DNA from 2 places in the Candidatus Jettenia sp. AMX1 genome. Region 1 is predicted to be linked to the other one. Evidence: riboswitches for the same ligand, from Rfam matches in the RefSeq annotation. Region 1 holds a riboswitch; the other holds the start of a gene.
What was found. Region 1 has a riboswitch for cyclic di-GMP ahead of FBQ94_RS16670 (aminotransferase class I/II-fold pyridoxal phosphate-dependent enzyme). Riboswitches for the same ligand answer to the same signal wherever they lie in the genome.
Positions count from the first base shown of each region.

Region 1 (4,220 bases):
GCATATTGCCTCAGATCGGCTAATTCCCAAAGAGGTGTCGGGGTCTCCTGAATATCAGCAAACTGAGATGTGGTGTATATCCGCCTGGCACAATTATTATTCAGATCTTCTAAAAAAGGCGGCAAGGTTAGCTCTGCTTCGTTAAGAACAAAATGGTCGACATGCTCAAATTGCTCATGCTCGCTCGTGAATAAAGGCCCTCCGGCAACTACCTTAAGGTTGGCTTCCTTGCAGCGTCTGATGATCTGCTGAGCCGACGTTCTTTGTATAACCATACTGCTGATAAATGCATAATCCGCCCATAACAGATCTTCATCCTTGAGTCTTGTTACATTGACATCAACTAAACGTTTTGACCACTCAGGTGGGAGCATTGCAGCAACTGTCAGTAATCCTAGCGGCGGAAAGGAGGCCTTTTTGCGTATGAACTTAAGTGCATGTTTGAAACTCCAGAATGTATCTGGGAACTCGGGGTATATCAACAGTATATTCATTATGTTTGTCAGAATAACCTCAATAAATATTAAAAATACTCCTACACAGCTAATTATAATCTTTACCTTTTATAACATAAATAAACATGATGTCAAATGCAAAAGGAAGGGAAAGGAAATTCGATGAGAATTTTCCAGTAATATCAAGAGGTTAAAGGAGAGAGATGCTTCAAAAGGAGAACGGAGAAACCTTTGAGCTTATGCTGATGTTCAAGTCACTACAGGCTTACAGAAATGTGAGATAAAAGATATCGGGTAAAGGCGCAACCTTTGACCTCTGCATTCTCAAGTTCATAATAGTAATCTTTTGAGAAGGAGTTATTCTGCCGCAGGGTTTTATTTAAGTTTTTATTATAATAAAAACTTAAATTTTTCGGCAGCTTTCAGGATGATGTCTATACCCCTATCCAATTGATATCTGGTATGTTCAGAGGTAATAAATATACGAATACGTGCTTCATTTTTTGGTACTGATGGAAATTGCAGGATACTTCCATCAAAACCTTCTCTCTGGAGAAAGTCGTTGAGTTTTAAGGTATTTCGTTCTGAGCCAAAAATCACCGGAACAATCCAACTTTTACTATTTCTCATATCAACTTTTCCTGCAAGTTTTTTTCTAAAATACGCCGCATTTTCCCGTAGTAATCTGCGCCTCTTCTCGCCCTCAGGCCCTGACGCCAGTTCGAGCACCTTAATCATACCACCGGTTACTGCAGGATCTAAAGCGCAGGAAAACATGCGGCATTTTGCATACCAATTAACGTAACGGACTACCTCTTTTTTTGCGAGTAATGCGCCACCAACCCCACTAAATGCCTTACTAAAAGTAATGACATAAAGATCGATGTCTTCTAAGACGCCAGACTCTTCACTGACTCCTCTGCCATTTTCACCGGCAATCAGAGTTGAATGAGCCTCATCAACAAGAATGCTTGCCTGATAATTTTTAACCACCCGTACTATATCACTAAGGTCACCATAATCACCATCTGCACCATATAGACTTTCGACGCAAACAAGAACACGTGATTTTCCATGGGAAACTTCTTGTAAAACTTGTTCGAGATGTTCAATATCATTATGTCGAAAATAGGAGCAGTTTGCCCCGGATATCTTCGCCCCTTCAAGAATTGATGTATGAACCGATTGATCCATTACGATATGATTTCCCGGCTTCATGTAAGCCTGTATAACACCTACGTTCGCGCTATAGCCAGAGGGAAATAATGATATTGACCGGTCGTCTAATCCAAAAAAATGCGTGAGATCCTCTTCCAGCTTTTTATGAATACCATACGTACCACTGATCACGGGTGAACTAGCCGCACCAAGACCATAGGTATCGAGAGCATCTTTTGCCGCTGCAATTACATCAGGATGATAGCCAAATCCCAGATAGTTATAGCTGGAAAAATTCAATAGTCTCATTCTATCACCCGTTTCACGCTGGATTTCAATTTCGGTTTTTTGCGCCCCAAGTCTTGGCGATTCAAATGTGTATAAACCATCCCTCGTTGCACTCTCTACCCATTCGTTAAAATGCTTTATTTCTGTCAGTTCAGATCCGGGATTGCCGATAAACATATCATAGGTATAGTTCTGATAATTTTGAGATTTATCATCAGACTCTGCCTGGAATTTAACTTTACGATTCTCCAGAATTTTACGGGTAAGCTCACGTTTTTCTTCTGACGATATACTTTTTGCATTAACAGAACTCATGAAAACCTCCCTTTTCTATGAAAATACCTATTACTGCTCAATATCAGATAAGATTTGTAGAATCCTACTTTCTACGAAGAATTACGTAGTAATAATACAACAGAAACACAAGATTAATCCTCCCTTCCCTTGATGGGAGAGGGCTATGGTAAGGGTGCACAATGAGATTGTTTTCTTTCCCTTATTCCCGTCCCACCACGGGGGAGGAGGTACTGAATTTTCTCGTATATATACCGTAATTACACAAAATCAAGCTGAGAGCTTCCCTTGATTTCTCCCTTGCAGAGGAGAGAAAAGGGGTTATAAATTTCAAGTTCAGATAAAACAAAAAAACCTTACTTCGAGAATATTAAGTCAAATATTCTCAGAGTAAGGTTCTCTGATTTATTTCGAATATATTTATCATGTTCGGTAGTAGGGCTATCTTTCATTCATAGGAGAGACGCATCATGATGCGCCTCTGCCAGTGTAATTAAAGATCCTTTACTTTGCGTCCCCTGATCACTCAGGGTTTGCCTTTATCGCTCTGTCTTAATTTTTAAACGCTACCTATATAACAAGTATGTTGTCTTATGTCAAATAAAATAATATTTTTATTTAAAAGCTATAAAAGAAGTGACGAAAAACTAACCTGATTTCTTGGATCGTTTTAGTTTCTTTCCCAGCCTGAGTATCGATAGGAAGCGAGGTACAAACTGATCAAATAGGTGAAAAGAATTATTTCTCCTTACCATTTTACTTTGATTCTTAAGATTATCTTTCTTTCTTGGATCAAAACGGTCTATAGGATCATCAACAAGCTCTCTGGTGTCTTTATCTCGTTCATCAAGGATAAAAGACGGGACAGATTCTGTTATCCTCGTCCTCCGATTCAGCCTCATATTCGAATTGTCACCTAACTTTGCGATAATCTTGAAGTCAAAAGCCCTGATCATTTCTGGTGTAGCTCCAAAAGCAAAATTTACACAGCCATAGTCTGAAGATACAATTACATGGGCTAGTTCTTTTAAACCATTTTTATCAAACGGAATATAGACCGGTTCACCTATGGATAGTTCATCAAATCTCTCAAGGGTGAATTTTGATGTTTTAATTAATTCTGCAAGCGATTTATCCAACAAGTCGAGTTTGAAAAAACAATCCTCCGATGCACGACGCACGATGTCATCAGCAGCAGGAAAATCTACTTTTCTCCACGTATTTAACAAATTCTCACCATCGTAATTAGCCAATATCCAGGGAAGGATAAACCAAAAATGCCTTCTGTACTCAGGGGGAATGCTAATGCCCTGTAAATGGTAAATGTTTCGGCCATCTTTATCTTTATGGTTTGATAAACCGCAACTCACAAGAAACGTAGTTTGTAAATGGTTTAAGCAGTAAAGAGGCAAAACCGGCGATTTGCAGAAAGCATTTTTGTACTTATCATACAGATTGTAAAGCTGATTTAATAGCTTAAGACTATCTGAAGAAATTTTCGGTGGAACAATCATCCATCGATAATCTTTCGATAAAGAACGGGAATATAAAAGTTCCTGGTATTTCATTTGATCTGCCTTACCCTCTCCATTGCTTTGCCCAAGAGCGGTTCTATATGTGTCTCAAATTGGCTTAAAATTTCGTAATCCTTATTTTTTTCTTCTAAAATAGCTCTGGCGATACTCTCGGCATCAGGCTTACGCATGATGAGAGACCAGATTTTATTTACCAGCCCCGCTTTTTTCAGGATTTCTGAAAGTTCTTTTTCCCTTTGCCTTATACTCTTGCTGGCTTCCTCTCTCATCTGCTTTAAAGTTTGCCCTAAACAATAAAACAAAACATGTTCTGCATTCACCGGTTGTGGAAATCCCACAATCTTATCTTCGGACCTAAAAGGATGTTTAACATCCTCTGTAGGAGTAACAGACCGATGAACATTACCCTCTCCTACTGCAGAGACAGGAACAATACACCCCTCCCAGGAGGGATTTTGCTTCTGTAAAGATACCATCTGATTAAATACTT
Region 1 is NZ_SZPP01000074.1:5,687-9,906, forward strand. Features, by position in the region: gene FBQ94_RS16665 (B12-binding domain-containing radical SAM protein) at 1-374, opposite strand, end outside; gene FBQ94_RS16670 (aminotransferase class I/II-fold pyridoxal phosphate-dependent enzyme) at 846-2,216, opposite strand; cyclic di-GMP riboswitch class I at 2,624-2,743, opposite strand; gene FBQ94_RS16675 (hypothetical protein) at 2,843-3,763, opposite strand; gene FBQ94_RS16680 (hypothetical protein) at 3,760-4,220, opposite strand, start outside.

Region 2 (4,220 bases), on a different contig from region 1:
TACCCTGCACAGTTCATCGCGATAGAATGTCTCGTATGGATTGAGATGTATAGCATGTTTCATAAGATAGAGTCCTTTTTCTACTTTACCGTGAGCGTTTTCATCCTCAAACCCAAAGACCCTCCTTCCATATTCAAAGTATGCATCTGCCCTGTAGACCCGAATAACGAAGATGAGAATGAAGCCTAATACCGTCAGCACAATTCCACAACATAGCCATCTGGAAAAGTTGGAAATTCGGGAAATTGTGAAAGCAGGAGTTTGAATATATTGATTTTTCCCATTACCTGGACTTTGCAGCTTCGCATCTTTCCGGAATTTTCCAGTTATTACCCATTCCTCTCTCTCTTGCATCTTTATTATTGAGATACAGAGTCCCATCATTATCCAAAAGAGCATAACAATAGGTGTATTTCCAAAACTAAACTCATTTTGAATGAGATAACAAAGTACTCCCGTTAAAAGCCCCAGCATGAGCAATTTGTTTTCACTTGTTAACTTTTTGTAATTTTTACCAATATATATTCCAAAGGCTGCCAGCAGCCATAGGTAAGTACCCAGGCCAAAAATACCACGAGTGACGACCGTATCGAGAATATCATTGTGAATTCTATCCTGTCTCGGAAAAGGAAACCCCCGGTCACTTTCTCGCAGTGAAAATACCTTTGCAAGGTTTTTTTGGTAAATAATACCTATAGTATCTGGTCCAATACCAAAAACAGGGTAATCTTTCATAATCTCAAGAGCAGCCAGGTATTGGAATATGCGGGAAAAAGATGAACCGGCAACGGACAAGTGGGCAGTAATCCACGGCCTTGATTTATTTTGCGTATTATCAAAATCCGGCAATTCCTTCGATTCTCCTTTACTCACGGAAGATTCGGGTGAATCGGCTGCCTTTACATCAGCGGTAAAATGCTTAATAACCGAGGTTTCATGCCTTACGTTAAATGCTACCCCGATAAGGATATATAAAACAATGAGAATTACATTTTTATATCTTTTCGTAAGGCGCCATTTGGAAACAAAAAAGAACAGAGGAATTAATCCTCCAAGAAGCGCCACAAAACATGCGCGGGTATTGGTAAGCCAAAAGGTAGTGTAAATAATCAAGGATAACGCAAAAAAAAACCATACGATATAAGGACTTCTTACCGGAGGTGATTCTTTTCGTTCGAAAGAGTTACCCAAAAATAAGACAACGGCTAATGGTAAAGCCATAACAAGGTAGGTCGAAAAAAATACGGGATTCCCAAAGGTTGAGAATACCCGGCGGGCTTCAAAACTACTCCATTTGAACATATCAAACCCGATATGCTGTGCAATTCCATAGCATGATGAGATGGCAGCGCCGGTGATAATTGAGATTAACAGGAAATAAAACCTTTTTTTTGTCGTTACAAAATTGACCGTAGTATAAAAAAGAAAGATATAACATACCGTGGCAGTTAAACCCTCAAAACGCTTGTAGGTGCCAAAGAGACTCATTATGGGGTTTATAGAGAGAATTGATGAAATAATAAAAACTCCTATATAGGCGAGGATAGGAATATCTATTGAAGTATGTGAACAGGTAAGATGAGAATTCAAAGCAAACATGATCGACCATACAAAGAGAATGGCTATCGTTAACAAATAGAGAGCAGTCACCTTGCTAAGGTCGAAAACACTGTAAAGGCGGATATCGAAGAACAGAGGTACGATAATAACGGCAGCCAATAATAAACTTATTATCACTGTATCACCCTGTACCATTATGTTTTTGAAAATATTTTTTATTTTATTCTCATTCATATTCCTGATTGCCAAATTTAGCAATATTTTAAGTATCAATCTATTAAAAATGAAATACTATTTTCATACTATATCATGAAAAATAAAAAATATAAACTATTCCTTTTTTTAATTAAAAGTAAGATCTCGTATGATTACCATTTATCACAGGAAAATTTTTGTAGTTCAAAAGAATAATAATTTCCTTGATTTTTGGTTTATAAATTGACATATTAAGGTCAAAATAGTAGTGCGGTAAATATTCGACAAAGGTAAACTCCGAGTGATCGGAGGACGCAAAGTAAAGGGTCTTGTAACCGTGGATAGTGTTCGTAAACAGTGTCAGTATAAATAACAGACACTTACACTTATAACTGACACGATAGAAATAAGATAGCCTTACTGCCGAAGATATTTTCCATGAATATCTTTGCAGTAAGGCTTTTTTGTTTTCAGGAATAGTTTTAAAAATTGTAGTTACTCGGTACTCCGTAAAATGTTCCTGAGATTTATGGCCACTTATTCATGAACAGGAGGTGATACAAATGACCTGAAAAACATTGAAATGAATTGCTTAAGTCAAAACTGAGTAAAGTATTTTCCCTATTTTAAAGAAACATGCATGATATTCATGAAGAAAAAGAAATGAAAGGATTTTTTCTCTTGCGTAATACAACCTTAAATAAAGGAAAAGGCAATGAAAAATGTAAAAATATGTATATCGTTTATTTCTCTGTTTTCTCTGGGAACGATGGGAAGCTTATCCATTGCAGCAGACACCGAAGGTGTTAGTTATATATATCAGGGAAAAAATTTTATTGTAACAAATAACAATAGCACAATCCTTCGGGTAGAACCAACGCCTCCCCCCTCTGCATCAGCATCACCCTGCACCAGCGACTCTCCCTGTCTCTATGATGACCTTCCTGCAGGACTAGCTCCTTATGCTCTTACCGGTGGAAGTTGGCCCATCGCTGGCTTTACCTACAGCTTTGGAAATACCAGTCCTGATATCTCCTGGGCATCGGAGCGGGGAGTTATAGGACAGGCATTCGGACTCTGGTCAAATGTAGCAGAGGTTAAACCAACAGAAGTTGCAGACGGTGGGGCTAACTCATGTGCTGGTGACATCCGTATCTGGTGGGGAGCAGGAGACCATGGTGACGGATATCCTTTTGACGGACCCGGCGGTGTGCTGGCACATGCGTGGTATCCACCACCCGTCAATGGGGGATGTATTGCTGGCGATGTCCACTTTGATGAAGATGAAACATGGGTAACTCCAACCTATGGTGGGGCAGGGATTGATTTGCTTACCGTCGCGGCACATGAAATCGGACATTCCCTCGGATTGGCACATTCCTCTGATCCCAATGCCCTTATGTATCCTTTTTACACGGGAAGAAAACCTTATCTTTCGTATGATGATATTGCAGGTATTTATGCGATTTATGGATCCAGGCCAGAAGATGTGATTATTCAGATTGAATCTGTTTCAATTCCAGCTCCTGGCTCCGGAAGTTTCAGACTTCGTGAAAAAGATGTAAAGGTACAGCTCAGACAAAAAGGAACTGCAAACTATACGACTCGCCATTTACCTACCGCAGATACAGATACGGGTGGGTCAAAAGCCGATGTAGATGGTGTACTTTCACGCGATCCTTTTGTTTCCCAATTTGACGGTTATTGGTGGCATATAGGAGATCTTTATCGGGCACAACACAGACTCTCCAGTTCATATAAAGATATTGATCAGGTCAAGGTCACTTTGACTATTTCAGATAATATTCTTCTGGGCCCGGAGACCCTTCGCGTTTCTCTCAATGGAATTGTAGTTGGGGATATTGTGGTTAATCCGGGAGACGCCTCTAAGGTTGCTACATTTAATGTGAGATTTGTAAATCCAAAGAACAGCAGCAGGGATATAGGAACAAATTTTTATAATGAAGGAAAGCATTAAATGTGGCTAGCAAAGTATAAAAAGGAAAAAAGGAAGAGGGGGATTTTCCTCCTCTTCCTTATTCTATATTTATGGAGTTTTTCCTCCACACCAGCATATAGTATTATGTTGAGGATGGATAACTCAGAACTTATTGCCCGTTCTGATCTCGTTATATACGGAGAGGTTAAAGAGATTCATTCAAAGGGAGACAACCGGGAGGCTATTATTTTCGTTGAATGTATACTTAAGGGAAAACCCACTGCCGGTGCGGAGATAAAAGTTATTTTCTCGCCGGGAATGGAAGATAGTCCTGTCTTTGAAACCAACGAACGCGTCCTCCTCTTTTTGACAAAAAGCGACTCAGAACTATTTATGACGGTAGGAGGTATTCAGGGAAAATTTTCTTTTGGTAAATCTCAATAAAAACAGGAATACAACCTTTCTCATTTCCACAAAACGTATCTTCGCCAAAAAGCGGGAAACGAGAATCTCTGGCGATGTAAGG
Region 2 is NZ_SZPP01000002.1:84,986-89,205, reverse strand. Features, by position in the region: gene FBQ94_RS00870 (O-antigen ligase family protein) at 1-1,737, opposite strand, end outside; cyclic di-GMP riboswitch class I at 2,035-2,183, shown strand; gene FBQ94_RS00865 (M10 family metallopeptidase domain-containing protein) at 2,471-3,733, shown strand; gene FBQ94_RS00860 (hypothetical protein) at 3,839-4,138, shown strand.
Region 2: another riboswitch for cyclic di-GMP. It lies ahead of FBQ94_RS00865 (M10 family metallopeptidase domain-containing protein); the one in region 1 lies ahead of FBQ94_RS16670 (aminotransferase class I/II-fold pyridoxal phosphate-dependent enzyme).